DNA from 3 places in the Pseudarthrobacter sp. efr-133-R2A-89 genome. Region 3 is predicted to be linked to each of the others. Evidence: riboswitches for the same ligand, from Rfam matches in the RefSeq annotation. Region 3 holds a riboswitch; each other region holds the start of a gene.
The links. Region 3 has a riboswitch for cyclic di-AMP ahead of QRM95_RS03550 (glycoside hydrolase family 16 protein). Riboswitches for the same ligand answer to the same signal wherever they lie in the genome.
Positions count from the first base shown of each region.

Region 1 (9,417 bases), on a different contig from region 3:
CACCTGCTCGGCGCGCTGGGCGGGATCATCGTGGTGGCCGGCAGCTACGTCGCCCTTTTCCAGCTGACGCCGGCCTCGGAACGGCCGTACATGGCCGGGTCCACCACCAACAGCTTCCTGGAACTGACCTTCGGCTACAACGGCCTGGCCCGCATCACCGGTTCGGGTGAAGGAATGCCCGGAGGCGGAGCCGGGGGCCCGGGCGGCGGTGCGGCGGGCGGCTTCGGCGGCGGCAATGCCGGCTTCGGCGGCGCGGCCGGCCTGCTGCGGATGTTCGGGACCAGCTTCGGCGGCGAGGTGTCCTGGCTGCTGCCCGCCGCGCTGGTGCTGCTGGTGGCAGGCTTGTGGTTCACCCGCCGCGAAGCGCGCACGTCCCGGAGCCGCGCGGCCCTGATCCTGTGGGGCGGCTGGCTTCTGGTCACGGCGGGCGTCTTCAGCTTCATGAGCGGCATCGTCCACCCCTACTACTCCGTGGCACTGGCCCCGGCCATCGCCGCGCTGGTGGGCATCGGCTCGGTCGAACTCTGGCGCGGCCGCGCGTACTGGCCGGCACGGACAACTCTTGCCGTCGTGGTCCTGGGCACCTCCGTCTGGTCCTCGGTGCTGCTGGGCCGCGACACTGCATGGCTGCCGTGGTTGCGCATCGCCACCATCATCCTCGGTGTCCTCGCGGCGGCCGCCATCCTCGTCCGCCTTGACGCCAAGGGCGCTGCGGGACGGTTCCGGCGCTCCGGGACGGCCGCCGTCGTCGTTCTCTCTTTGCTTGCCGGGGGCCTTGGAACGGCTGCCTGGACCCTGGCCACCGCCGCGTCCGCCCACTCGGGATCCATCCCGACGTCGGGGCCCGCGGGTTCCTCGGCGGGCGGTTTCGGGAACAGGGCTGCCGGGTTCCGGGACGACGCCGCGCTCCGTGGCGACCGGACCGACGGAACGGATGCCGCAACCGGTACCGGCGGTTTTGATCCCGCGAACGGAGCCGGCGGCGTCCCCGGAGCCGGCGGGGCCGGCGGTCCCGGCGAAGGCACCGCCGATGCAGCCGTAACCGCGCTGCTCACGGGCACCACCACGAAGTGGTCGGCGATTGTCTCCGGGGCCAGCCAGGCCGCCAGCCTGGAACTGGCCACAAACACCAGCGTCATTGCCCTGGGCGGCTGGAACGGCGGTGACCCCTATCCCACGCTCGCCGAGTTCCAGGCCATGGTGGCAAAGGGTGAGATCGGCTACTTCATCGAAGGCGGCATGGGCGGCGGCATGGGCGGCCGGGGCGGCAACTCCGAGGTGGCCGCCTGGGTGCAAGCAAACTTCCAGGCCCAAACCGTGGGTAACTCCACGGTGTACCAACTCACCAAGTAGGATCCCATGGCCAGCTCTTACCCCACCCCCGTGCAGGCTCCCTCCGCTCCCGCTGTCCCCGGCCCTGGTGCTGCGGCCCGCGTGCGGCGGGATCCCCCGGCCCTCCGGCACCGGCTGGAACTTGCAGCCGTGCTGGCAGCTACCGCCGTGCTGTACCTGTGGAACCTTGGGGCATCCGGCTGGGCCAACGCTTTCTACTCCGCCGCTGCCCAGGCCGGATCGCAGGACTGGGCGGCCTGGTTCTTCGGCTCCTCGGACGCCGCCAATTCCATCACGGTGGACAAGCCACCGGCGTCCCTGTGGATCATGGGCTTGTCGGTCCGGATTTTCGGCCTGAGCTCCTGGAGCATCCTGGTTCCTGAGGCCCTGATGGGCGTCGGCGCCGCCTGGCTGCTGTACCTGGCCGTCCGGCGGCCCGCGGCGCCGGCCACCGGTGACCCGCGGCTCGCCCACCGGGCAGGGCTGCTGGCCGCCGTTGTGCTGGCCTTGACGCCCGTGGCCACGCTGATGTTCCGGTTCAACAACCCGGACGCCCTGCTGGTGCTGCTCATGACCGCTGCCGGCTACGCGGTGCTCCGCTCCGTGCAGGAGGACCGGCTGCGCTGGCTCCTGCTGGCCGGGGTTTTCCTGGGCTTCGGATTCCTTGCCAAACAGCTGCAGGTCCTGCTGGTGGTTCCCGGGTTTGCCCTCGCCTACCTGGCTGCGGCGCCGGCCAGGCTGGGGAGGCGGCTGCTGCACCTGGTCGCCACCGGTGCCGCGATGCTTGCCGCGGCCGGCTGGTGGCTGGCGGTCGTCGAGCTCATCCCGGCTGCGGACCGTCCGTTCATTGGTGGTTCGCAGGACAATTCCATCCTGGAATTGACCCTCGGGTACAACGGCCTGGGCCGGCTGACAGGCGACGAGACAGGGAGCGTGGGCGGCGGCAACGGCTGGGGCGTTCCCGGGCTGCTGCGGATGTTCAACAGCGAATTTGGCGGCCAAATCGCGTGGCTGCTGCCCTCCGCCCTGATCCTTGCTGCCGGCCTGCTGTGGGTCGGACGCCGGGCGCCGCGGACTGACGTCGTCCGGGCGTCGGTGCTCATTTGGGGTTCCTGGGTCCTGGTGACCGGCCTGGTCTTCAGTTTCATGGCCGGCATCATCCACCCCTACTACGCGGTGGCATTGGCGCCCGGGATCGCAGCCCTGGCCGGCCTGGGCCCGGTCCTCCTCTGGCAGCACCGGCGGCAAGCCGCCGCGGCGGTCTTCCTGGCCGCAGCAGTGGCCGCGGCAGCCGTGATGGCCTTTAGCCTGCTGGGAACCACGTCCGCTTACGGTCCGTGGCTGCGCTGGGTGGTGCTGGCGGCAGGCCTGGCGGCCGCGGCAGGAACGGGGTTGAACAGGTTCATCCGCCTTCGCTCCGTGCAACGGACGACGACGGCGCTCGCCCTTGCGGCATCGCTCGCCGGACCGCTGGCCTTCTCCATCTCGACGGCGGCGACGGCGCACAGCGGGGCCATTGTCAGTGCCGGGCCGGCGACGTCATTCGGCGGCCCGGGCGGGTTCGGCGGAAACCGGACCGGCGGGTTTGGCACGGGCGGCACGTCGCGGCAGTTCAACGGGCAGGCCGGACAAGGCCAGGGTGCCGGCCAGGGCGGGGCAACCCAGGGCGGTCCGGGTGGCACCGGTGGCCGCGCCGGCGGGATGGGCGGCCTCCTGGGTGCGCCCACGCCGTCGGCCGGGCTGGTGGCCGCATTGAAAGACGGTGCCTCAAACTACACCTGGGCGGCGGCAGTAGTCGGTTCGAACAATGCCGCAGGCTACCAGCTGGCCACGGAGCTGCCGGTGATGGCCGTTGGCGGCTTCAACGGCACCGACCCCTCCCCCACGCTGGAACAGTTCCAGGCGCTGGTCGGCCAAGGCCGGATCCACTACTTCATTGCCGGCGGGACCATGATGTCCAGCAGCGGCTCGGACGCCTCCGTCCGGATTGCGCAGTGGGTGGCGGCCACCTTCCCGTCGCAAAGCATTGGCGGGACCACGGTCTACGATTTAGCGGGATAAACACGACTCCGGAGACCGGGCCGCAGCAAATCGACGCGCCAGAATTCGTGACTTCCGTTACCCAAATGTGACTAATGCGCAATCTTCCTGTACCGTCGATTGGGTGCGGTCCCCGTTCGGGCCGCATATCCCGGGTTGACGCCAAGCTCTGCCGCTTCCCGGATTCCGCTTGAGCAACGGCAGAGGCGGGGGACCCACCGTCCCGGGCAATTATTGCCCTTGGGGTTAAGCCAGCACGTGTTTTTTCCGTGCGGCCGGATGCCCTCATCCGAACCCGACAGCTAACTCCGCAGGTGTGAGAGGCGATCAATCATGTCTAAATCCATGGCAAAACCATGCCTGCAACCCAAGGCAAAACATCGGGCCAAACCCCAGCCCGCCAAAAAGACCACCGTGGGGCGGCGTGTTGCGGTCCTCGCTGCATCATGCGCAGTGCTGGTTGGCGTTGGCGCGGCAGGCCAGGCGACCAACAGCATGACCCAGGCGTCGTCCACCGGGTCAAGCGCTTCCACGTCGGCGGCGGATGCCCAGATGAGCATCGAGAAGAGCGAAATCCGGTCCAACCCGGCCGCGAACCCTGCTCCTTCCGCCATCAGCGTGGCACCGCAGGCCGCGGAGCCGGCCCCCGCACCTGCTCCAGCCGCCCCGCCGGCTGAAGCACCCGCCCCGGCACCGGCCCCCGCACCTGCGCCTGCTCCCGCCGTCGCGGTTAACGATCCCGCGGGCGCCCAGGCCTACGCCGCCAGCCAGCTGTCCTCCTTTGGCTGGGGGCCTGACCAGATGCAGTGCCTGCAGACGCTGTGGACCAAGGAATCCGATTGGACCACCACCGCCACCAACGCCAGCAGCGGTGCGTACGGCATCGTCCAGTCGCTGCCTGCGGAGAAGATGGCCACCTTCGGAGCGGACTACCTGACCAACTACCGCACGCAGATCAACTGGGGCCTGGACTACATCAAGAAGAGCTACGCCTCGCCCTGCGGAGCGTTGAGCTTCCACTTGGCCCACAACTGGTACTAGGCACCACCAGCACCAGGCACAATGCAAACCGCGGGCCGCATCACGTTGATGCGGCCCGCGGCTGCGTTAACCAGCGCCCTGGACGTCGCCCGGGCCGGAGTTCCGCCATGGGATGTACTGGACAGACCACTTATTGCCGTCCGGATCGGCGAAATACAGGAAATGGCCCCACTGCTGCACGTCTACGTCACTGACATCCACGCCGTTGCCCTTGAGCTGGCGGTGGGCAGCTGCGATGTCGCTGACCACCAGCTGCAGGTTGGAGCCGGTGCCGGGCGGAGCGTCGGTAAGCCCTTCGCCGATGCAGATGGAGCAGGCGGAGCCGGGCGGCGTCAGCTGCACGAAGCGGATCGACTCCGAGGGTCGTTCGTCGTAGTCGGCGTTGAAGCCAACCTTGTTGACGTAGAAATCCTTGGCACGGTCAACGTCGGATACAGGGACAAAGACAAGTTCAAGTTTCCAGTCCATCCGCACAGGGTAGCGGCGGGAACCGTTTTGAAAAAGGGTGGAACCTACCCGGCGATGCCGTACAGGCGGTCGCCGGCGTCGCCCAGGCCAGGGACGATGTAGGACTTCTCGTTGAGCTTCTCGTCGATGGAGGCCAGCACGATGTGCACATTGGCGTCGCCCAGTTCTTCCTCCAGCTTGGCCAGGCCCTCCGGGGCTGCCAGCAGGCAGATGCAGGTGACGTCGGAGGCGCCGCGCTTGAAGAGGAACTTGATGGCCTCACGCAGGGTCCCGCCGGTGGCCAGCATCGGGTCCAGAACGAAGACCTGGCGGCCGGTGAGGTCCTCGGGAAGGCGCTCGGCATACGTGATGATGTCAAGGGTTTCCTCGTCCCGGGCCATGCCCAGGAAGCCCACCTCAGCGGTGGGAACCAGCTTGGTCATGCCTTCCAGCATGCCCAGGCCGGCGCGCAGGATGGGTACCACCAGCGGGGTGGGTTTGGTGAACGCGGTGCCGACCGTGGTGCTGACGGGCGTCTGGATGGTCACGGGCTCGGTGCGGACCTCCCGCGTGGCCTCATAGGCCAGGAGGGTCACCAGCTCTTCCGTCAGCTGGCGGAAGACCGGCGACGGCGTGTTTTTGTCCCGCAGGACGGTGAGCTTGTGGGCGACCAAGGGGTGGTCAACAACGAGAGTACGCATCCCCTAAAACTATCATCCGGCGCTGCCTTTATCGGGTTCGGAAGAACCGCCGTCCTGCAGTTCCTCCGCCACGACGTCACGCACAATGGGACGGTCGAACGACGGCGCGGCACCCACGTGTTCCCGCCTGCGGACAATGTGGAACAGCCGGTGGGCCATGATCACCACCCCCACCCAGGTGAGCCCCAGCAGCCAGCCGGCCATGACGTCCGTGAGCCAGTGGTGGCCCAGGAAGACCCGACTCAAACCCATGGCGATGATGAACACCGCGCCCGCTGTGATGGCCAGGACCCGGACGCGCATGGCGTCGAACTGGAGGCAGATCAGATAGACCACCAGGCTGATCACCACGGTGGTGTTGAGGGTATGCCCGCTCGGGAACGACGGGGAGTCCTCGTACGGCGGAACGGCGTCAGCGTGATCCGGACGCGTGCGTCCCACAAGCTTCTTGCCGAGGGTGGTGGCGGTAATGGACACGGCTGCGGCGCCGCCGATCAGGACCAGAGGACGCCAGTTGCGGCTTAGGTAGGTCAGCCACGCGGTGAGGATGCTGGCCAGGATGGGCATTCCGATGCCACCGCCGATATTGGTGAAACCGGTGACGAACGCGTCGAGCCCGGGGCTGCGGAGGCTCTCGGAGAGGGCCAGCGCCGGCTTGTCCAGGTTGGCCAGCCCGGCGGAGTCCACCACGTTGTCATACACCTCGGCGCCCAGCAGGGCGAGGGAGACGATGACCACACCGCCCACAAGGATGGTGAGGACCAGCGCCGCGTAGGGTTTGAACCAGGTCCCCAAGCGGTCCCGAAGCGTATCCATGGTGCCTCCCGGCATCGGTAAGTAACCTGAGTATCCCCGAAACTATCATTGAGCCATGCCGTTGCCCGAAAAGAAACACGACGCCTGGATGGGCTTTGCCCTCGCGGAGGCGCACCGCGCCATCGCCACGGAGGACGTGCCCATCGGCGCCGTGGTCATTGGGCCCGACGGCGGGGTGCTGGGTTCCGGCCGGAACCAGCGGGAGGAGCTGGGTGACCCAACAGCCCACGCCGAGGTGGTGGCCATCCGGGAAGCTGCCGCACAGTTGCAGGAACGGGCCAGGCTCGACGGCGGCCGGGGCGACGGCTGGCGGCTCTCCGACTGCACGTTGGTGGTCACCCTGGAACCCTGCGCCATGTGCGCCGGCGCGATCGTCCTGGCCAGGATCCCCCGGGTGGTTTTCGGGGCGTGGGACGAGAAAGCCGGCGCCGCAGGATCCGTGTTCGACATCCTGCGCGAACGGCGGCTCAATCATTGGGTTGAGGTGTACCCGGGCGTCCGCGAGGAAGAGTGCGCCCGGTTGCTGCGCGAGTTCTTCGCGGCGCACCGCAGCAGCCTTTAGCGCGCCCCGGCGGGCATCTTTACCTCGGCGGGTTTCCGGCAGGCCGCGGCCTGCCCGTTCCGTCAGTCCTCCGCTGCCAGCAGGGCCAGCAGGGCCTGGGCCGTGCTGCTCCAGCCGGGGAGATCCTGCCGGGCCTCGGCTGCGGCTGCGCGCCAGCCCTCGCGGACCCGCGCGTCCTCGAGCCACTGCCGCAGGACCGCAGCCAGCCGGCCGGGACTCTCCTGGCCCCCGACGGTCAGGGGAACCGCTGCCCCCGGAAGTCTTGGCCCGCCGTCGGACGTTTCCAGTCCGGCGAGGGTGAGCGACTCCACCGCGCCCGTGCCTGCCCTGACCAGCGCGGGGATGCCGTGGGCCAGGCTCTCGGTGACGGCCATCCCGAAGGCTTCCGTCCGTGACACCAGCAACGTCAGGTCGGTCCGGGCCCACTGTGCCTCCAACAGTTCGCCGGTGAGCTCGCCGGTCAGCCGCACCCGCTCCTGCAGACCGTTCCCGGCAACCGCAGCCTGGACTGCCTGCGCATACACCGGATCGGCTTGGTCCGACCCCACGAGCGACGCAGTCCAGTCAAGATCCCGGACCCGGCCCAGGGCCTGGACCGTGAGCAGCTGGTCCTTGTTGGGCAGGAGCGCCGCGACGACGGCAAGGTGGGGCGGCGTGGAACCGGACGCGAGGGGTGCCGGCTCCACGCCGGGGAGGACAACCCGCGCTTGCGGGAGCCCCCGTTTGCGGAGCTCGTTTGCTGCCGTCGTGCTGGTGCAGATGACGCCGGATGCGGCGCGCAAGGCCCTGGCTTCGCGGACAAGGGCCCGGCTGCCTGCATCTTCCGGCACGGGCATATGCACCAGGACCCATGTTTGCCGGCCGGCTTTCGCAGCGAATTCCAGTTCGTCCGGAGCGCCCACGGCCACCAGCCCATCCACGATCGCCACAGGCTGCCCGGGATGTGTTTCCGGGTCCCACGCCCCGAGGAGGGCGCCCAGCCGGCGTCGTTCGCGTGCGCCGGCATCCGGCCAGGTGCCCTCCACGGCAATGACCTCAACCCCGGCACCCAACGCCTGGAGGCCGGCAACCAGCCGCGCGTTGTAGACGTTGCCGCCCGAGCTGTGGCGGATATTGCCCGGGACGAGCAGCCGGAGGGGGCGCACGGTCAGTCGGACAGGTCCAAGGCACAGGTGGCCCAGGCGTCCGGATTTTCCCGGAGGGTGACGTCGATTCCCGCCAGTTCGGGGCCGTCTGCGGTGTCCTTGATCCTGGCCGCCACCTTCCGGGCGATGTACTCGGCCAGGGCTTCAGTGGTGGTGAGCTTGCCCTCGAAATCCGGGTGCTCGTCCAGGTTTCGGTAGTTCAGGCCGCCCAGCACGTCCTCGATGATGGTCCCGGCGGCTCCAATGTCCAGCACGATCGCGTCCGGGTTCAGGGCACGACGCCGGAAGCTCACCTCAGCGACGAATGTTGCGCCGTGCAGTGCTTGTGCGGGCCCGAAGGCCTCGCGGGGAAGGCTGTGGGCGATCATGAAGTGGCGGCGGACGGTCAAGCTGAACATGGGCTACCTTACGTTTCGGAGTTGTGGGTTGCTTGGCTGGGGGCCGGGTTGCCGGAAGGGTATTCGACCACGTGGCACAGGGCTTCCAGCGTGCCGTCGGACAGGCTCTGGACCACCTCCGGAAGGTCCTCGAACCGGGACGAACCGGTCAGGAACGCATCGAATACAGGGTCCTTGAGCAGCGATACGGCAAGGTTGAGGCGGTCCGCATTGGTGCGGCGGTGGCGCCGGGACCGGGCCACCATGCCTACCTGGCTGGCCCTGATGGACAGCCTGCGCGCATGGAAATCCTCACCCAACGGTATGGTGACCGTCCTGTTGGCGTACCAGGACATCTCGATGACATCACCGTCGTCGCCGACGAGCTGGAGGCTGCGTTCCAGTCCTTCCTGGGAGGCGGAGCAGTGGATGACGATGTCGCAGTCGGCCAGGGCATCGTCGGGATGGACGAAGTCGACACGGATCGCATCGGCCAGCTGCTTCCTGCCCGGGTCCAGGTCCACCAGTTGCAGGCGCTCCAGCGGGAACGTGCGCAACAGGGTGGCCACCATGCCACCCACCAGGCCCGCGCCGACGACCGCAACCCGGTCCCCCAGGCGCGGCCCAGCCTCCCACAGGGCATTGACTGCGGTTTCGACCGTGCCGGTCAACACTGCGCGCCGGGACGGAACATCGTCCGGGATCCGCGTCAGTGACTCCAGCGGCACCACATAACGGTCCTGGTGCGGGCTCAGGCAGAACACGCGCGCGCCCTTCCAGCCCTCGGGTCCCTCCTCGACAACGCCAACGGAGAGGTAGCCGAATTTTACCGGCCCCGGGAACTCCCCTTCCTGGTGCGGAGCGCGCATCTGCCCAGCGACCCGGGGCGGAACAGCGCCGGCGTGGACTACCATTTCGGTGCCCCTGCTAATACCGGAATACAGGGCACGGACCAA
Region 1 covers NZ_JARVSE010000004.1:230,514-239,930, reverse strand. The annotation lists gene QRM95_RS08795 (ArnT family glycosyltransferase) at 1-1,353, shown strand, start outside; gene QRM95_RS08790 (glycosyltransferase family 39 protein) at 1,360-3,393, shown strand; cyclic di-AMP (ydaO/yuaA leader) riboswitch at 3,540-3,700, shown strand; gene QRM95_RS08785 (aggregation-promoting factor C-terminal-like domain-containing protein) at 3,706-4,413, shown strand; gene QRM95_RS08780 (glyoxalase superfamily protein) at 4,480-4,881, opposite strand; gene upp (uracil phosphoribosyltransferase) at 4,926-5,561, opposite strand; gene QRM95_RS08770 (phosphatase PAP2 family protein) at 5,574-6,377, opposite strand; gene QRM95_RS08765 (nucleoside deaminase) at 6,433-6,939, shown strand; gene QRM95_RS08760 (glycosyltransferase family 4 protein) at 7,002-8,084, opposite strand; gene QRM95_RS08755 (6-pyruvoyl trahydropterin synthase family protein) at 8,087-8,482, opposite strand; gene QRM95_RS08750 (zinc-dependent alcohol dehydrogenase) at 8,491-9,417, opposite strand, start outside.
Region 1: it holds a riboswitch for cyclic di-AMP, as region 3 does, so the genes downstream of both, QRM95_RS08785 (aggregation-promoting factor C-terminal-like domain-containing protein) here and QRM95_RS03550 (glycoside hydrolase family 16 protein) in region 3, are expected to answer to the same signal.

Region 2 (9,417 bases), on a different contig from region 3:
CTGGTTGACGATGGCGTCCCCTGCCAGTCCGGTGAACCCGGGATGCGTCATGGAATGGTTTGCCACCCGGTGCCCGGCCGCGGCAATCTGTGCCACTCCCTGCGGGTTGCTGGCAGCCCAGTTTCCGGTCAGGAAGAAGGTGCCGGCAACACCCTTGGCGGCGAGGGTGGACAGGATTTTTGGCAGCCCAGCGGCGTTGGCTCCGGCATCGAAGGTCAGTGCGATGGTGCGGCCTGCCCCGGGAATCACGGTGAGGTCCTGGCCGCGGAGGGGTTCGGGAAACGGTGCCGGCGGCGGGGGATTAGCCGGTTCGGCAGGTGCGGCCGGTTCGGCAGGTGCTTCAGGTATCTTGGAGGGCTCCGGCTCGGCCGCCGGCACCGTAACCGGGGGTTCCACCGGGGTTTCGCCCGCTTCAGGGGTGTCCGTTCCAGTAGGCGGTGCGCTGCCTGGGGCAGCATCCGGGCTGGCAGACGCTGACCGGGTGGGCTGGACGGTGGGCTGTGCTGCCAAAGACCCCGAAGGGGACGGTGCCGGCGGGCCGGCCGCCGGTGCCGGACGAAACAGGATAAAGGCGACGGCGAGGACCACCAAGGCGCCGACGATCGCCAGGGCGAGCGTCCGTCGTCGTACGTTATTCGCCGGCACTTGCCCTCACCCGCCCGGCACGCTGGTGGTTGTTGGCGCCGTCGCCGTCAGGAGGCTTTGGAATCGACGGCGCGGGCCTCAGGGGTGTGAACCACCAGGACCGGGCAGTGGGCATGGGCGACGACGGCGGAGCTCACCGAGCCCAGGAGCAGGCCGCCGAACCCGCCGTGCCCGCGGCGGCCCACCACGATCATGTCAGCCTCGCGGCTGGCGTCGATCAGCGCCTCCCGCGGATGGCTGCGGACCAGGGTGGCGGTGACGTTCGACGGCGTGTCGTTGCCGAAAGCCTGCGTCACGGCCTCGTCGAGGACTGCTTTGGCGCCCTCCTCGAAGCCTTCCACACCCATCATCACGTAGCCGGTGTACACCTGGGGGTAGTCCCAGCAGGCTATTGCCTGGACTTTGGCGCCCAACGGGACGGCCATCCGCTGGGCCTGGCGGAGGGCCTCAACTGACGCCTCCGATCCGTCGACGCCCACCACGATGCTGGTTATCGGTGCCCCGGCAACGCTCATGTCTGCTCCTTCATCGGACCCGGCTGGTCACGCCCATCATCGTCCGTCACTGCGGCCGGGAGGTAGGGGCGAAGGTCACTGCGCAGGCCCCACGGTTTGGGGCCCGCCCGCGGGCGGCGGCCCGGCCGCGGCGGGTGGAAGGCCTGCCGGGGGAGCGGCAGGGGCCGGCCCGGGCTCACCGGCGCCTTGGTCCAGCCGGAAGGGCGGGTACTCGTCACGCATCAGTGAGGTGTAGACCAGGACCCGGTAGATCCAGCGGTCCACGCCGAGGATGAAATCGAACAATGGACGCTGGTAGCGGCCGGTGAACAACAGGATGACGGCCGCAACCAGCACCAGCAGGCCCAGGAGGGACAGGCCCGATCCGCGTTCGTAGGTGCTGCCGATGACGTTGTCCCCTGCCTCCCACCTCCACACGCTGCCAGTGGTGCCCGCGAAGGCGGCCACGAGGAGGAGATGCGGGATGGCCAGGAGCCACCATTTCACCAGGACCAGGCCGCGGGAGAGCCGCTCAGGGTAGTCCACGTCGAAGTCGGCAGGATAGTTGGTGCGCCTCAGCGTGAACGGCGGGTAGAGATCGGTGCCGACGGCGGCGTAGGCGTAGAAGGCCACCCGCCAGTTCCAGCGCATCACGTCGACGTTGAAGTCGAACAGTGCCCGCGGGTAGCGGCCGGTGAACAGGATGGCGAATCCTGCCACGATCGTGGTGATGACGAAGGCGAACCAGAGGAAGAAGAGCAGGATGAAATGTGGGATGGCCAGGAACCACTTGACCAGCCACAACCAGCGGGAGAGGCCTGGATCCAGTTCGCCGACCAGCCTCGCCGGGTAGCCCGCGGGGGGAAGCGGCACCGGAGCGAAGGCCTGTGGTTCATGGAATGCCCCGTATTGCGCCGGTGTGCCGGGTTGTGCCGGTCCGGCGGCCTGGCCGGGCCCGGCCATGGCTATCGCCGGGCCTGCGGTTGCCGGTGCTCCCGCCGGCGTCCCGCCCCTTGGGGGTCCTGCATGCCGACCCAGCCCTGCCGCGCCGGCAATGATCAGTGGTATCCCGACCAGCAGGGCGATAATCCCGGCCACCAGCAAGGCCGTGGCCGCCGGACGAAAGAGGTCTGAGTGGAAGCCCGCCTGCAGTTGGACGTCCACGCCGGACGAGGCGTCAGCGTTCATCACCACGATTTCCCAGGCCCCCGGTGCCAGGTTCCAGGTGAGTTCCTGCTGGCCGGAGCCGGATACCGAGGCGCTCCAGATGCCTTGGTCCGCCGGCGGCGCGGCAGGACTGTTCCCGGGAACATCACGGTAATCGGCGCGGAACGCCCGCTGGGAGACGTTGAGCAGTTCGGAGTGGTGCACGCCTGCGAGGTATTTTTCGACGTCGGCCTGCGGTGCGATGCCGACGAAGACCGCCTTGCCCGGCGTCTCGGATTCCGCCCGCAGCCGCAGGGTGCCAATGTCAAAGGGAAGCCGGCCGGGCACCTCCTGCCCCATGGTGTCGCCGCGCGGGGAGGTCAGGGCGAAGGAGTTCACCGAGAACCGTGACGTACCGGACGTGAGGAATCCGTCTCCCTGGATCGACCCTACGGCGGAAGCCACGGCACCTCCCGCCAGTGCCGCAAGGCCCGGAAGCGCGAACAGGATCCCAAGGATCAGCATGATGATTGCGGCGGGTTTTTTCATGGCGCCGGACCTTCCGGGTGGGGTCATGCAGAGGTGGGGACGAACAGCTGCGGGCTCTGCGGCTAGTCGGTGACCTTCATGGCCTGGGTCCGGGTAATGATGGTGGGGCACGGAAGGTGCTTCAGCACGCCGTGGGCGGTGGAACCCAGGAGCAGGCGCTTGAAGGCGCCCCGTCCGCGGCTGCCCACCACCAGGAGGCGGGCCCCTGCGGCGGCGTCGACCAGGGCGTCCACCGGGCCCTTATCGGATACAAGGCGCTGGTAGACCGTCAGGTCCGGGTAGTCTTCCTTGAGCCCGGCGACGGTTTCGGAGAGGACAATGCGTTCCTCGTCGACGATCAGGTCAGCGAGGGCGCCGGGTGTCAGGCCGGCGTCGACCACCGGGTCCGGGACGTTGACGGCGTAGACGACCGTGAGTTCGTCACCATTGCGGTCTGCTTCGGCGGCGGCAAACGCGACGGCTTGGGTTGATTCCGCTGATCCATCCACGCCCACGACGACGCCCGTCCTGCCTTCCAGGTCCTGGGTTCCGATGACGGCGACCGGGACTTTCGAGGCGGTGGCAACCTGGAGTGCCCGGTCGGCCAGGGTGCCGCCGAGGTGCCCGCTGCCGGAGCCGATGACCATCATGGAAGTCTTCTTGGAATATTTTGCCAAGGACCCGCCCACGCTTCCGGTGAGCATTTCCGTCGCGGGGGTGACGGGGACGGACCCTTCAAGGCGTCCGGCCGCGGTCTTGAGGAGTTCCTCGCCTGCCTGCTGAAGCGTCCCGAACCAGGGGTACGGCTCGGCGATCCACCGGTCATCGACCACGTGGAGGATCACCAGGGGCAGGTTGGCGCGGTGGGCACGGCGGGCTGCCCACAAGACTGCGGCCTGGCTTTGTGCTGAATCGTTGGTGCCCACGGCGATGGGTTTCTGGGATGACATGGCCGCACTTCCTGCTTGTCGTGAAAGGGTCTTCCTGCCCTTCCAGACTGACCCCGGCCCCGCCGGCACTCTAGGGCCGAAAGTCACCGAAGCAGGTGTGCAGAAACCGGCTAGCCCGAAGGTGCCGGCGGTGCCGGTGGTTCCCCGGCCGTTGCTTCGCGTCCGGACAGCGTCCTGTAGATGGTCCATCCGACGGCGGCCAGCGGGACAGCGAGCAGCGCCCCGACTACCCCGGCCAAGGTGGCCCCGGCCGTCAGCGCCAAAATGATGACCAGCCCGTGGATCCGCAGGACCCGGCCCATGAAGACAGGCTGGAGGATGTGGTGTTCGAACTGGTTCGCGGCCACGAGAATGATCAGCACGATGAGCGCGGGCACGGGCCCGTTTTCCACCAGGGCTACCAGTACGGCGAGGCTGCCGGCGGTGGTTGCCCCGATGATCGGAATAAACCCGCCCAGGAAGACCACGGCGGCCAGCGGGACGGCCAGGGGGACCCGAAGGATGAGCAGCCCCACGAGCACCAGGATCGCATCGATCGCGGCAATGATGAGGGTGCCCCGGACGTAGCCGCCGAGCACCAGGAGGCTTCGTTCCGCGGCCAGCTGTGCTTTTTCTTGTTGGTTGCCGGGGAGGAACCCGATCAGGAACGTCCGGATCTTCTCGCCGTCCTTGAGGAAGAAGAAGAGGATGACGGCCGTCAGGACCGTGCCGGCGGCTATCTCCCCGGCTGTCCTGAGCCCGGTCAGCGCATCGGCCCCGAGTGTTCCGCCGGCGAGGAACTTCTGGAATTCGTTGCGGGCCGCGTCGATTTGCGCACCGGTCAGCGCGACAGGTCCCGTGGTGATGAATTGCTGCAGCTGGCCAATCCCTGCCTCCGCCCGTGCTGCCAGAACCGAGGCCTGCTGCCGGACCAGTGCAACGATGCCGCCCACCACTCCGGCCGCCACGGCGATGATTACCAGGAAGGATGACAGCACGGCCAGCGCCCGGGGAAACCCGTGGGCGGCGAGCCACCGTACGGCGGGAGCCATTGCCGAAGCCAGGATCAAGGCGACCAGCACGGGAATGGTCACCAGCGGAACCCGGGTGGCGGCCACCACGGCCGCCCAAGCGAGCGCCAGCAGCGAGAGTGTCTGGAGCGCCCGGATGCTGGCCCGGCCCAAACCGTCCGCCCAGAGCGCTGACATCCTTGCAGCGAGGGACTGGGTCCGGGACTGTTCCGGCCCGTGTCCGTCCGGGGATACTTTGCTGCGTTCCATCGCTTCTCCTTGCCTGCCGTGACCGCCCGGCCCACGAAATGATGCACCTTGGTTACCTTGTACCCCACGTCCCGGAAAGCCGAAACAAGGGCAAGTGTTGACCGGGCCGGCTGTTCCCAGGTGCTGCGTCTACTCAGTAAGCTTATTGTTCCCCGGTGCGCTCAACCAGAAAGGCACCCGCTCCATGGATTCCAGAGAACTGCTGCTCGAGTCCTTCGGCCGCCTCCCGGGCCTGGTCCGGCAGGTGCTCGACGGGCTCGACGAGGAACAACTCCAGCACCGCCCCTCCGGCCGCGGCAACTCCATTGCCTGGCTGGTGTGGCACCTGGGCAGGGTGGAGGATGCGCAGGTCGCCTCCGCCTCGGAGTTGGAACAGGTCTGGACGTCCGAAGGCTTCGTGTCGCGTTTTGGCCTCCCCTTGGCGGAAGGCGACACGGGCTACGGCCACTCCAGCAGCCAGGTGGATACTGTCCGGGCATCCGGTGAACTCCTGCTTGAGTACTGTGAAGCGGTCCACCGGCAAACCACGAAGGTCCTCGAAGGCCTGGAAGGCCCGGACCTGGACCGCGTGGTGGACAGGCGCTGGGATCCGCCGGTGACCCTTGGCGTGCGGCTTGTCAGCATCCTGGGGGACTGCCTCCAGCATGCCGGCCAGGCCGCCTATGCCAAGGGGCTGCATGATGCGGGAGCCGGCGCCGGCAGTGCGTGAACCTGTGGTGAAGGAGGGGCCAGGCGGCACTATGGCGCTAGGGTTAATCCATGACGGCAGCAGCTGAATCCACGGTCACCTTCGACGGCCGTTTCGCCCGTGAACTGGCGGAACTTGCTGTTCCCTGGCAGGCCGAGGAAGCGCCGGACCCCGAACTCCTGGTCCTGAATGAAAAGCTTGCCGCAGGCCTGGGCCTTGACCCGCAGTACCTCCGCAGTCCCGAAGGGGTGCGCCTCCTCGTGGGCAACCACCTTCCCGCAGGCGCCACTCCGGTGGCACAGGCTTACGCTGGACACCAGTTCGGCGGCTACTCGCCATTGCTCGGCGACGGGCGCGCGCTCCTGCTGGGGGAAGTCACGGACCGCGCCGGCCACCTGCTGGACATCCACCTCAAAGGCTCGGGGCGCACCCCCTTCGCCCGCGCCGGGGACGGCCGGGCCGTCGTCGGGCCTATGCTGCGTGAGTACGTAGTCAGTGAGGCCATGCACGCCGTGGGTATTCCCACCACCCGCTCTCTCGCCGTCGTGGCTACGGGGCGGCAGGTCCGGCGCGAGGGCATGCTGCCCGGCGCCGTCCTGGCGCGGGTGGCCCACAGCCACCTGAGGGTTGGGAGCTTCCAGTACGCCCGGGCCACGGAAAACATGGACCTGCTCAAACGGCTGGCGGACCACGCCATCAGCAGGCTTTATCCGGACGCTGCCGTGGCCCCCAACCCCTACCTGGCACTGTTCGCGTCCGTCGTTGCCGCCCAGGCCGGACTTGTGGCCCGGTGGATGCTGGCTGGATTCGTACACGGGGTCATGAATACGGACAACATGACCATCTCAGGGGAAACCATCGACTACGGCCCGTGTGCGTTCCTGGATGCCTTCAATCCCACCGCCGTCTTCAGTTCCATCGACGTCAGCGGCCGCTACGCCTACGCCAACCAGCCCATCCTTGCCGAATGGAACCTCGCCCGCCTTGCCGAGTCGATGCTCCCGCTCATTGACGGAGACGAGGACAAGGCCGTTGCCGCAGCGGTGGAGGTGCTCGGTGGATTCCGTGGACGGTACAGCACGGCGTGGACCGGCGGCATGAAAACCAAACTGGGCCTTGCCGCTGGAAACGTCAGCGACGACGCCGCGTCCAGTGTTATTGACGAGGTGGTGGCCATCCTCAAGGACGGCCCGGTGGACTACACCCTGTTCTTCCGTAACCTCGGCAGGGCGGCCCGCGGCGATCTGCGCCCGGCGCGCAAGATGGTGATGGATTTGGCCGGCTTCGACGCCTGGTCGGAGCGGTGGTTGGCGCTGCAACCCGACGCAGGGCTGATGGACAGCGTCAACCCGGCCTACATTCCACGGAACCACCTGGTGGAGGAAGCCCTCGCCGCCGGCACGGAAGGAGACGTGGCCCCGCTGCACCGCCTGCTTCAGGCCGTCACCGATCCTTTCACCGAGCGCCCCGGGCTGGAACGCTACGTGGAAGGTCCCCCGGCGGGCTTCGGGACCTACACGACCTTTTGCGGGACCTGATCTAACAACAACAGGAGGGTGGCAACCGGAGGCCCGGCCGCCACCCTCCTGTTGGGAGCAGGCTTTGCTGGCGAAGACTAGGCCACGCGGACCACTGAGTAGCCGCTGAGCCAGCTGATGGAGTGAACCTGCGTGGTGTAGCCGTTGACGCCGCCGCTCACAACCTGGCCGTTGCCGGCGTAAACGCCCACGTGGCCCGACGTGATGATGAGGTCGCCGGGTGCCGGGCTCCCGACCACGCTGCCGTACTGGAAGAACTGCGTGGGAGCCAGGTCGCCAACACTCTTGCCGACGGAGCGAAGGGCCTTTTCAACCATGGCGGTGCAGTCCTGGCTCACGCCGATCTGGCTGTAGGCCGAGGCCAGGATGGCAGCGCCGGTCCCGGTCCCGGTGGTGGAGGCCACCGGCGTCGCGGATGCGTAGGACATGTTCATGCCGGTGTTCGCCGGTGCGGTGGCGGCTGCCGCCTGGACGGGGGCCGCCGCCGGCGCCGGGGCAGGTGCTGCCACGTAGCCCGCGCCGGGGATCTGGATCTGGTCACCGGGGTAGATGATGGACCACAATCCGAGGCCGTTGGCAGCCAGGACGTCATTGAGGCTGACTCCGTACGCGGCCGAAATTGCGCCGAGGGTATCCCCGGAAACGACGGTGTGGACGGTTGCTGCCGCGGCTGCCGGAGCAGCTGCAGGAGACGCGGCGGCCTGGACGCTGGCCTGTTCAGTGGTGTCCGCGCCCGTCACGCCCGCGTGGGCCGGGGCGCCGACGCCGAAGGCAATGCCGGACGCGGCGGCAACGGCGAGGGCCGGACGGCCCAACGAACGGGCCTGTGATTTGGCCGTCACGGCAAGTCCCTCGAGCGCAATGGAGTGGGCCGGGGTCGCGCGGTGGCGGGCAGTGCTGAGATTCTTTGACACGATTGATCGCCTCTCCCATGCCTGCGGGGTGAGCTGTCGGGTTCGGGTTGGAGATACCCGGCCGAACACATCTCCGCGGTGGGCGGAGGAGCTGTCCGACTTAACCCCAAGACCTCAAAGGTCGTGGAAACTTGGTTCCCCCGTCCCTGCCAGCATGAAAGCGGTTGAATCCCGGTATCAGCGGCAGGGCTCGGCAAACTGATGGGAGTGTCCCGTTTGGGGAGGGACACCCGAAGACCATAACCCGCCAACCCCACAATTGTCACGTTTCGGTAACATACGAGCTTCCTCTCTCGTATTCAACCAGCGATTGGATGTGTCCTGTCCACCCATGCTGGACTCCGGCCGGTCCGCCGCCGGCGCGAAAGGGTAACAAACCGGGCACGGGCGCCTTTCCGCCCCGGCGTGCCGCCGGTATGCTTCGGGACTATGCCCCTGTTCGTGACCATGCCCAAGTCCCCGCTGTTGGGGGGACTGCTCGCCATCGCAGTGGCAGCGGCCACGGTGCTGCCTGCCTCTGCGGACGAGCCTGCACCTCCCGGTGGATATCCGTCCTGGGCTGACGTGCAGCAGGCACAGTCTTCCGAGGCAGCGAAAGCGGCAGAGATCACCACCATCAATGGGCTGCTGAACGGACTCCAGACCCAGGCTGAAGCCGCCGGTGACACTGCGGTCCGGGCAGCGGCCGACTACGCCGCAGCCGACGCCGAGCTGCAGGCGGCATCGGTGAGGCTGGATTCATTGTCCGCCCAGGCCGTCCGCGCCAATGACGAACTGGCCCGGCACCGCAAGGAAATCGGAGCACTTGCCGTCCAGTCGTACAAGACGGGCGGAACCAATACCGGGTTCTTCGTGGCCCTGGATGCCCTCCAAAACAACAGCGTCCAGGGGCTCAACCTCGTCCAGTTGGTGGGCGACAAGACTGCGGCCCTGGTGGAGAAAGCTGCCGCCGCCGGAAAGGTTGCCGCGTCACTGGCAGACCAGGAAAAAGTGGCCCGCACTGAGCGGGAACGCCTGTCCGGGGAAGCAAAGGCCAAACTGGACGCGGCCCGCTCCGCCCAGGACGCGCTCGCCCGGCAGGTCAGTGACGAAAAGCAGCACAGCACGGAGCTGACGGCCCAGCTGGCCTCGCTGAAGGGGACGACGGCGGCACTCGAGGGAGAGTACCGGCAGGGCCAGGCGGCGCTGGCTGCCTATGAAGCGGCCCAGGAGGCCAAGCGCGCCGCCGCGGCGGAGCAGGCCCGCCGGCAGGCCG
Region 2 covers NZ_JARVSE010000001.1:423,541-432,957, reverse strand. The annotation lists gene QRM95_RS01990 (polysaccharide deacetylase family protein) at 1-645, opposite strand, end outside; gene QRM95_RS01985 (universal stress protein) at 693-1,160, opposite strand; gene QRM95_RS01980 (DUF4389 domain-containing protein) at 1,236-2,834, opposite strand; gene QRM95_RS01975 (universal stress protein) at 2,897-3,763, opposite strand; gene QRM95_RS01970 (AI-2E family transporter) at 3,874-5,022, opposite strand; gene QRM95_RS01965 (mycothiol transferase) at 5,207-5,731, shown strand; gene QRM95_RS01960 (protein adenylyltransferase SelO) at 5,782-7,248, shown strand; gene QRM95_RS01955 (C40 family peptidase) at 7,326-8,162, opposite strand; cyclic di-AMP (ydaO/yuaA leader) riboswitch at 8,166-8,335, opposite strand; gene QRM95_RS01950 (coiled-coil domain-containing protein) at 8,592-9,417, shown strand, end outside.
Region 2: it holds a riboswitch for cyclic di-AMP, as region 3 does, so the genes downstream of both, QRM95_RS01955 (C40 family peptidase) here and QRM95_RS03550 (glycoside hydrolase family 16 protein) in region 3, are expected to answer to the same signal.

Region 3 (9,417 bases):
TGACACTTTTCAGGTACCCGTCGCGCAGCCGCTGCTGGTCCCCGCGGACTTGCGTATAGAGCGGGAACAAGACGGTGGAAAGCACGAAGAACACGTTAAGGATCAGGGCCTCCGGCAGCCGGAAGGCGAGCGTGTACAGGCCGAGCGCATGGGCCCCCAGCACGATCCCGATCACCAGGTAATCGACGTCGAAGATGGCCCGGGCCAGCATGTTGCTCCCCGCAACGGGAGCACCGAAGCGGATGTTCTCGCCCAGGGCGCTCCTGCTGACCCGCCAGAGTTGCCACGGCGCCTCGTGGCGGATCAGGAACCAGCAGGTGGCGGCGTAGGCCACCGAGCCTGCGGCGGTTCCGACGGCGAGCGACCACGCGCCGTGGCCGGTGAAGGCCAGGTACAGGGTCACCGTCCCCATGGTCGCGGCGCGCAGCACGGGGGCGGCGGTGAGTTGACGGAATTTCAGGTCCCGGCGCATGATCGCTTCCGGAACGGCGCCGCAGGCGGTGGCCAGGACGGAGATGCCGAGCACCTGCACCAGGGGTGCCACGCCGTCGAGCCCGATGAGGTCTTCCACAGCGTCGGCCGCGAGCACGGCGGCCAGGGCCAGGGCGGCGCCCAGCGCCACCGAGAGCAGGAGCGCTGAACGGGCAATCACCTTCGTTTTGGGCAGATACACCAGTGCCTGGCCCACCCCGGCATCCGCGATGGTCTCCGCGTATGCCATGAGCACCAGCGCCAGGGCTACGAGGCCATACTCCTCAGGAGAGAGGAGCCGGGCCAGCACCACCGTGGTGACCAGCACGATGACCCGTCCGGAGGCGAAGGCCAGCCCCTGCCACAAGGCTCCCCGGACTCCCTTGCGTTCCAGCTCGCCGGGCGCGTAGGTCACAGTTGCCTTGATGTGCCGGATAAGTCCCCGGCGGGGGATGACGCGGCCACGGCCGCCCGCACCTCTGCCAGGTACTCCGCGGCCACCGTGTCCCAGGACCGGACGGCGCCGGTGCCGTGGCCCGGTGCGCCGCCGGGAGTCACGTGCGGGGGCCGCGGTGCCCTGAGCTGTTCCACGACCTTGCGGACCATCGCGTCCTGGCCGGCCTCGACGGTGAGCAGCGGGTGCGGCGGGAGTTCCCGTGCCGCCACCGGGGTTGCCACCACGGGCAGTCCGGCGGCAAGGGCCTCAAGCACGGAGTTCCGGACGCCTACGCCGTGCTCGTCGGGGAAGACGGCGACGTCGGCCCCGTTGAAGACATCCGGGAGTGAGGGCACGTTGGCCTGGATTTCAATTTGCGGACCGGCCAGCGCCTGGACTGCCGCCGTGGGTTGCCGCCCTGCGATGACAAACCGTGCCTCCGGGACCTCCCTCCACACGAGGGGAGCGATCCGGGTGGCCAGGACTGTGGCGCTGTCCACGTTGGGGGCGTAGTTGAGGCTGCCCGCGAAGCAAACCACCGGCGCCTTCCGGTCCGGACGCGGCCCGGCGGCCACGCTGGTTCCGTTGGGGACGCTGTTCACGGCCCTGCCGAGTTTCGCCGACCAGGCTGCAGCGTCCTTTGCCCCGACGGTGAGCAGCCGCGCTTTGGGGGGCAGCGACCGTTCCGCCCGTTCGGCGAGGAGTTCGCGCAGCCGGTAGGCCGGCCGGAGGGAGTGTGCAATATCCGTGTCCATGGCGGCCCGGATGGACCAAGGGTCCACCGTTTGCAGCACCACGGGACCCGCCACATGGTGGGAGAGGAAGAGGGCGTGCGGGCCGTGGATGAGGGTGGCGTCATTGTTGCGGGACAGGGTGGCTGCTGCTGCCCGCGCTGACGGGGTGGAGCGCCGGTGTTTTCCCAGGCCGGCAAGGCCGCCGAGGGAGCGGACGAATGCGGCGGGGTCGTTCCGCGGGGCTATCTCGTGGACGGTTTCGCAGCGGGCCCGGACCTCCGGCGGAAGCGGGACGGGGCCGGAAAACGTCAGCAGCGTGACCGCAACATCTGCGGGAAGGTGAAGGATCACTTCGTACGGGATCATGGAGCTTCCATCACCGAGCTGCGGGTCCCGGTTTGGCACGCTTTCGGTCACGTACAGGAGCTTCATTGCAAGAGTGTACTGGATCATACTCGGGTGGCAGGGTTGCTTTGGGCAACTTTGTGGGGAACCGCAGGAAGCCAAAAAGGGCGACGGCGGGAAGTCCCGCCGTCGCCCTTTTCAACGGGCCGTGCGGCCGGCTACTGCCAGGCGCGTACGTAGTCCACCAGAAGCTGGGACTGCGGCCCGTACACCGGGTTCGTTGACGAAGCGCCGACGTTGAGCACGATGTACTGCGGGGCGTTTCCGTCGTCCGTGGGATAGGACTTGACCTTCACGCCGTCGAAGTAGACGTCCGTGGAGTTGGCCATCCGGTGCATGCCGAAGGTGTGGTACTGATTGGCCCAGTCACCGCCGACGGCCCCCTGGTTGTGTGACCCGGAGCTTGAGTGGTAGTTGACGGTCATCTTGCCCTGGAGGACCTCTGCGATGTCGTTCTCGCCGGTTGCGGGCCAGGACTGCCCGGTGGTCCAGAACGCGGGCCAGTTGTAGAGGCCGTTGGCGTTGCCGGGGAACTTGATGCGGGCCTCGACGTACCCGGTGGTGAACTGGTAACCGGTGCCCGCTCCACCCTTCGGGTTCGTGGAGACCAAGGACCCGGAAGACGAGGAGCCAAGGCTGAGGGCGAGGTTGCCGTTGGCCACGGAGACGTTGGCGGGGCTGGTGGACACCTTATTCATGCTTCCGCAGCTGGGGGCGAACCAGCAGTTGGACCACTTTCCGCTGTCCAGGCCTGAACCATTGAACTCGTCGGCGAAGGTCATGGTCCAGTTCCCGGGGACCCCCGCGGGCATCGGCGTTCCGCTGTTGGCCAGCGGTGCCGAGGCGGGCGCCACGGCGATGGGGGACTGCGGGGCAGGAGCCGCGGCGGCGGGCGCCGGAGCGGGTGCCGCGGGAGCCGGGGGAGCGGCGGGAGCCGGAACCTGCTCAGGGGCAGGAGCGGCGGCCGGTGCCGGGGCTGGGGCCGGAGCGGACGACAAGGTGGCGGGCGGGGATTCCTGCTCCTGCACGTCACTGCCGGCCTCGGCGGCGCTGGCTACGCGGGAGATATTTGCCTCTTCATTGCCGTTGGCCAGGCCGAGGCCCAGGGAGGCTGCGCCGAGGATGGCTGCTGCCAGGCCGGCGGCCAAGGGCAAGCGACGGCGGGAATCTTTGGTTGTCAGAAACTGCCGGCGTCCGGCCGGCGTGGTCTCATTTTGATAACGGCGCGCACGTTTGGCGCTCAATTTAGGGGATGCGGGCATGGGGAATTTACCTCTCAACGCCTGCGGAGTTAGCTGTCGGGTTCGAATGCTGCCATCCGGCCGCGCACTGCGGCTTCACCCCGAGGGCAGGCGGAAGCCATACCCGTGACGCTTGGGTCCCCCGCCTCTGCCTTGAAACCTTGGGGATCGCCGGAAGCGGCAGAGTTGGGCGTCTTCCGGGATTGGGGCCGGCTGGGGCGGCCCACCCGAAGACCGTACACGACAATCAACGCGGAATCACAATTGAGTAACGGAAGTACTGTCCTGGGCGTGGCGCGCCGCTGTGTGCCCGAGTTGACGTATAGGGGCGGCCGGCGCACTCACGCGTTTTCCACATACGCGTCCGGTCGGGCTGCCTCTGCCGCATCACGCGGCTAGCCTTGAGTCAAGCGCGAATCGCCTATCAGGTCCAGATGCACTAGGATATTGAAGTCTGTGCTGCGCCCTGCCTCCGTACTGGTGGCAAGGCACTGCGCGGAATCGCAAATGAACCTCCTGTTACGGAAATGCCGTAACCGCTTAGCCCAAAGGAGGTGGGTTCACATATGCGTCCTTACGAATTGATGGTAATCATCGACCCCGAGGTCGAAGAGCGTACCGTTGAGCCGTCGCTTCAGAAGTTCCTGAACGTCATCACCAACGATGGTGGAACCATCGAAAAGGTTGACATCTGGGGCCGTCGCCGTCTGGCTTACGAAATCAAGAAGAAGTCCGAAGGTATCTACGCCGTGGTGAACTTCACCGCCAAGCCGGAAACCGCCAAGGAACTTGACCGCCAGCTGTCTCTTAACGAGACCATCATGCGCACCAAGATCACCCGCCCCGAAGAGCAGAAGGTTGTTGCTGAGTAATCAGCACCAAAATTCATTCTTTACCCCGCAGGAACGCACTCTTCACCCAGGATCGAACAAGGAGGCAGTAGATGGCAGGCGAGACCACCATTACGGTCATCGGTAACCTCACCAATGACCCGGAATTGCGGTTCACACCGTCCGGTTCCGCAGTAGCGAACTTCACCATCGCTTCCACCCCCCGCACCTTTGATCGCCAGTCCAACGAGTGGAAGGACGGGGAGACCCTGTTCCTCCGCGCCGCTGTATGGCGTGAAGCTGCCGAGAACGTCGCCGAATCCCTGACCAAGGGCATGCGCGTGATCGTGACCGGCCGCTTGAAGAGCCGTTCCTACGAAACAAAAGAAGGCGAAAAGCGCACCGTCATCGAGCTTGAGGTTGACGAAATCGGCCCCAGCCTGCGCTACGCCAACGCCAAGGTCAACCGCACCCAGCGCTCCGGCGGACAGGGTGGGGGCGGCTTCGGCGGCGGCAACGGCGGCGGTGGCTTCGGAGGCGGCAACCCTGGTGGAAACCAGGGCGGCAACTCCGGTGGAGGCTGGGGCGGCGGCAACCAGCAGGCTGCACAGGACGATCCCTGGGCCACGCCCGGCGTGTCCAATGCAGGCGGCTGGGGCAACGGCCCCGATTCCGAACCTCCCTTCTAAAACCCAAACAACGGCCCGACTCCGGGACTGCCCGGGAGCCGCAAGGCACCCAAGGTTTTGCCGCCGTCGGACCACCACCATCCCGTGGATCAATATCCACGGGCTCCCTAGAATAGGAGCTCCACGATGGCTAAGGCTGAACTCCGTAAGCCCAAACCAAAGTCCAACCCCTTGAAGGCCGCTGACGTCACTGTCATCGACTACAAGGACGTAGCATTGCTGCGCAAGTTCATCTCCGACCGCGGAAAGATCCGCGCCCGTCGCGTCACTGGCGTCACGGTGCAGGAACAGCGCAAGATCGCCCAGGCAATCAAGAACGCCCGCGAAGTTGCTCTGCTGCCTTACTCCGGCGCTGGCCGCGGCTAAGGAAGGGATTAACTAACATGGCAAAGCTCATTCTGACCCACGAAGTAACCGGTCTCGGTGCTGCTGGCGATGTTGTCGAGGTCAAGGACGGTTACGCACGTAACTTCCTGCTGCCCCGCGGCTTCGCCCTGACCTGGACCAAGGGTGGCGAGAAGCAGGTTGAGTCCATCAAGGCTGCCCGCGCCGCCCGTGCACACGCTTCTGTTGAAGCGGCACAGGCCCAGGCCCAGGCTCTGTCCTCCAAGAAGGTCAAGCTCGAGGTGAAGGCCGGCGAGTCCGGTCGTCTCTTCGGCACCGTCAAGCCTGCTGATGTCGCTGCTGCTGTCGAGGCTGCCGGCCTCGGAGCCATCGACAAGCGCAACGTTGAACTGCCGAACCACATCAAGTCTGTCGGTTCGTACACGGCCAACGTCCGCCTGCACGAGGATGTTTCCGCTGTCATCGACCTTGAGGTCGTTGCCGGAAAGTAGTTTCCGCACCGCAGTTGAATGGCCCCCGCCCGGGATTCCGGTGCGGGGGCCATTTGCGTGCAAAGTCACCGCCGGGGCTCACGGCGGCGGGCTGCGTGCGCCATTAGCTTAGGGAAAAGGCCACCGTCTCTGGCCTGCAGCACTCCACCGTCTCCACGGAAGGTCACCCAGCATTGCCGTTCCTCGTCGTCAGCTGCATCCTCCTGGTGGCCGCAGTCATCAGCTTTGCGACCGACCGGAGGCGCCTGCGTAACGGAGTCTTCCTTGTCTCCGGGGCGGTCATCGGCTGGCTTGGGCTCCTCCTGGTCTCCGGCAACAATTCCCTCCCCGTCCTTCTGACCTTGGCCCTGGGCCTCCTGCTCATCGTCTCAGTGCCCGTCCTGTCCGTGTTCCTGGTCCTCAACGGTCTCATCATGCTGCGCCGCGAAGGCCGCAGCCTGGCAAACCTCTTGTCCCTGCTGGCGGGGCTGGCCGTGGTGGCCATTCCCCTCGTCCTGGCCGCCCTGCAAACGGCCGTACCCGCGCTCAGGGCGCTCACGTCGGCGGCTGCCTTGCTGTCCGGCTACGTGGGCTTTGTGTTCGTCAGCTACCTGGTCTACTCGCTGATTTACTCGACCCTGCCGCCGCGCCGCCACCCCGAATACGTGGTGGTGTTGGGTTCCGGCCTGGCCGGCAGCTCCGTTCCGCCCCTGCTGGCCGCCCGGCTTGACGCGGCAGTGCGCCTGTACCGGGGCAAGCATGGCGGGTCCATCCGGGCGCTGATTCCCAGTGGCGGGCAGGGCTCCGATGAACTCCTCGCCGAAGGGACAGCGATGGCCCGCTACCTGCAGGAGAAAGGTATTCCTGCCAACAGGATCATCGTGGAGGACCGGGCAGCCACCACCATGGAGAACCTGCACTTTTCGCGCGCGCTGATGGAGCGGCCGGACGCGCCCGTCACGGTGGTCACCAGCAGCTACCACGTGTTCCGCGCGGCCATGTTCACCCGGCGCGCGGGTCTGCGCGCCCATGTGGCCGGGGCCAGGACGGCGGGCTACTTTATCCCCAGCGCGTTCCTTCGGGAATTCGTTGCCATCCTCGCAACCTACCGGTGGATCAACCTGGGCTTCTGTGCTGCGCTCATCGCCGTTCCGTTGGCCGCCATGGCCCTGCCACTGCCCCCTTCCTAGGGCGGTCCGTCCTGGGGCCGGTGGTAGCCTGCTCCGGTGAATCCGACTCCCAGAAACCGTCCCTTCCACCAGGTGGATGTCTTCGCCGGCAATGCCTACCGGGGCAACCCGCTCGCCGTCGTTCTCGATGCCCGGGGCCTTGACGCGGCAACAATGCAGCACTTTGCCAACTGGACCAACCTCTCCGAAACCACCTTCCTCCTGCCTGCGGAGGATCCCCGTGCCGACTACAAGGTCCGGATCTTCACGGGGAGCGAGGAGTTCCCGTTCGCGGGGCACCCCACGCTGGGATCAGCACATACCTGGCTGCAGGCGGGTGGAGTTCCGAAGTCCAGCGATTTCCTGGTCCAGGAGTGCGGTGCCGGGCTGGTCAGGATCAAGCGGGACGCCGGCCGGCTGGCTTTCGCCGCACCGCCCTTGACCCGCTTTGGGGCCGTGGACGAGCCCCTTCGGCAACAACTGGCCCACGCCTTGGGGATCCCGGCCGCTGACATCGTGGACGCGTCCTGGCTGGTCAACGGCCCGGAGTGGATCGGTGTCCTGCTGGGCTCTGCGGACCAGGTGTTGGCGCTCGTGCCGGATCCGGTGGCCATGGGAAGCCTGAAGGTCGGAGTTATCGGTCCGCATGCTCCCGGCACGGATGCCGACTTTGAGGTGCGGACGTTCATCCCTGGCGACGCGATGGTGGAGGACCCGGTGACGGGCAGCTTCAACGCAGGGGCCGCCCAGTGGCTGATTGGAAGCGGGAGGGCACCCCGGCGCTACATCGCCGCGCAGGGCACCGTCCTGGGCCGGGCAGGCCGCGTGCATGTCACTGCCGAGGACGACGATGTGTGGGTGGGCGGAGAGTCCACTACCTGCATCCAGGGCACCGTCCTGCTTTGATCCGGGTCCTGGGAATACTTGAGGGGGTACCACCGTTCAGGGATATAGATGCAAATGCATGTATGATGAAGTGAACGAGCACCAGGAGAATGCCATGGAAACCCGCCGTATTACTGTCCTCTCCGCCGGACTTGGCGTCCCGTCGTCCAGCCGGCTTCTGGCCGACCAGCTCGCCGCCGCTGCCGGGCGGCGGCTCAGCGCGGGTGGCCACGAGGTGGTGGTTGACGTCGTAGAACTCCGGGACCTGGCCGTGGACATCGCCAACAACTTCGTCACCGGATACGCAGCACCCCGCTTGGCGGAAGTCATCGCCGGAGTGGAGGCCTCGGATGGGATCATTGCCGTGACGCCGGTCTTCAGCGCCTCCTACAGCGGCCTCTTCAAATCGTTCTTCGACGTTCTGGATCCCAAGTCCCTCGACGGCAAGGCTGTCCTGCTGGGTGCCACCGGTGGCACGGACCGGCACCAGATGGTGCTGGATTACGCCCTGCGCCCGTTGTTCAGCTACCTGCGCACCCGCACGGCCGCTACAGGAGTCTTTGCCGGGCCCCAGGACTGGGGGACGTCGGAAGAGGGGGGCTCTTCGCTGGCCGACCGCATCGAGCGCGCCGCCGCCGAATTTGCCCTTCTGCTGGAGGGTCCCCAGCCCGGCCGGAAGCCCGCACCCCTGGAGTCCCTGCCGTTCGAGCAGCTCCTGGCCGGAATCGCCGGATCCCGCTAGTCGTCCAGCAGCGCGATGAATTCCCGGGCCTGGACCGGGGAGATGTCCGAGTGGCGCGTCAGGGCGGTAACGGCAGCCTCGGTGTCACCGCTGCGGGCCAAGGAGCGGATCCGGCCGTAGATTTCGTCGTTGAGCATATTGCTGCTCACTTCACGGGTTACGTCACCCTTGCTGGCGATGGCCCGGTAGCGGTAAGGGAAGCGTTGTGGCTCGTCGTCCTCCGGCACCGCCTCCACCGGCTCCTGGTGGCGGTAGGGCTGGGGGTGGGCCGCCAGGGCGCCGACGGCGTCGCGCGAGGCCCGGAGTCCCTCGCCGGTGACCTCCCGGTACAGCCTGATGGCGGCCAACGGCTGCCCTTGCGCGATCATGGCGTACAACCGCCGGTGTTCGCTTTCGGACAACTTGCCGGCCGCGGCGCGGGCCAGTTCCGGTGCCTGCGCTTGTGCCGGTCCGGCCGGTCCGGACGGGGTACCTCCGCCAGCCGCCCTGCGACCCTGGACTGCGCGGTAGGTGACGATGACCCCCGCAACGACGGCGAGCAGGATAAGGACCGGGACCACTAGGGATTCCATTTTACGAGCCGTTCTGTGTACTTCCTGGCGGTCGCCAAGGCGGTTGCATTGCCGGCTGTCCGTCCAGCCATGGCCATACCTAGAGCTTAATCCAGAACCCGGTTATCCACAGCAATATTCACCGTGCTGCATACTGCAGCGTTCCACTGCCGGTCAAGCTCCGCCAACGGAATATGAGCAGCGCCACGCGGCCTGATGCGGGCATGGCACGACTGGCCCCCGGCCGGTTCCGGCCCGCTGGTGCACGCGCGGACCTGTGGATGAAATTCCTGGAAAGAAATATTTACTCCACATGCTGGTGAAGATGTTTCCGCAGGTCAGTGCACTTTTGACCAATAAAAAAATCCTGTATCCACAGGCTTCCCCACAGGCTGTGCACAAGCTATGCCCCGTAGTGCACAGGTTATCCACAAGTGTTCCGGCCTACT
Region 3 covers NZ_JARVSE010000002.1:152,263-161,679, reverse strand. The annotation lists gene QRM95_RS03560 (oligosaccharide flippase family protein) at 1-886, opposite strand, end outside; gene QRM95_RS03555 (glycosyltransferase) at 883-2,073, opposite strand; gene QRM95_RS03550 (glycoside hydrolase family 16 protein) at 2,205-3,200, opposite strand; cyclic di-AMP (ydaO/yuaA leader) riboswitch at 3,312-3,464, opposite strand; gene rpsF (30S ribosomal protein S6) at 3,854-4,159, shown strand; gene QRM95_RS03540 (single-stranded DNA-binding protein) at 4,231-4,806, shown strand; gene rpsR (30S ribosomal protein S18) at 4,933-5,172, shown strand; gene rplI (50S ribosomal protein L9) at 5,190-5,642, shown strand; gene QRM95_RS03525 (YdcF family protein) at 5,816-6,811, shown strand; gene QRM95_RS03520 (PhzF family phenazine biosynthesis protein) at 6,848-7,696, shown strand; gene QRM95_RS03515 (FMN reductase) at 7,791-8,417, shown strand; gene QRM95_RS03510 (hypothetical protein) at 8,414-8,989, opposite strand.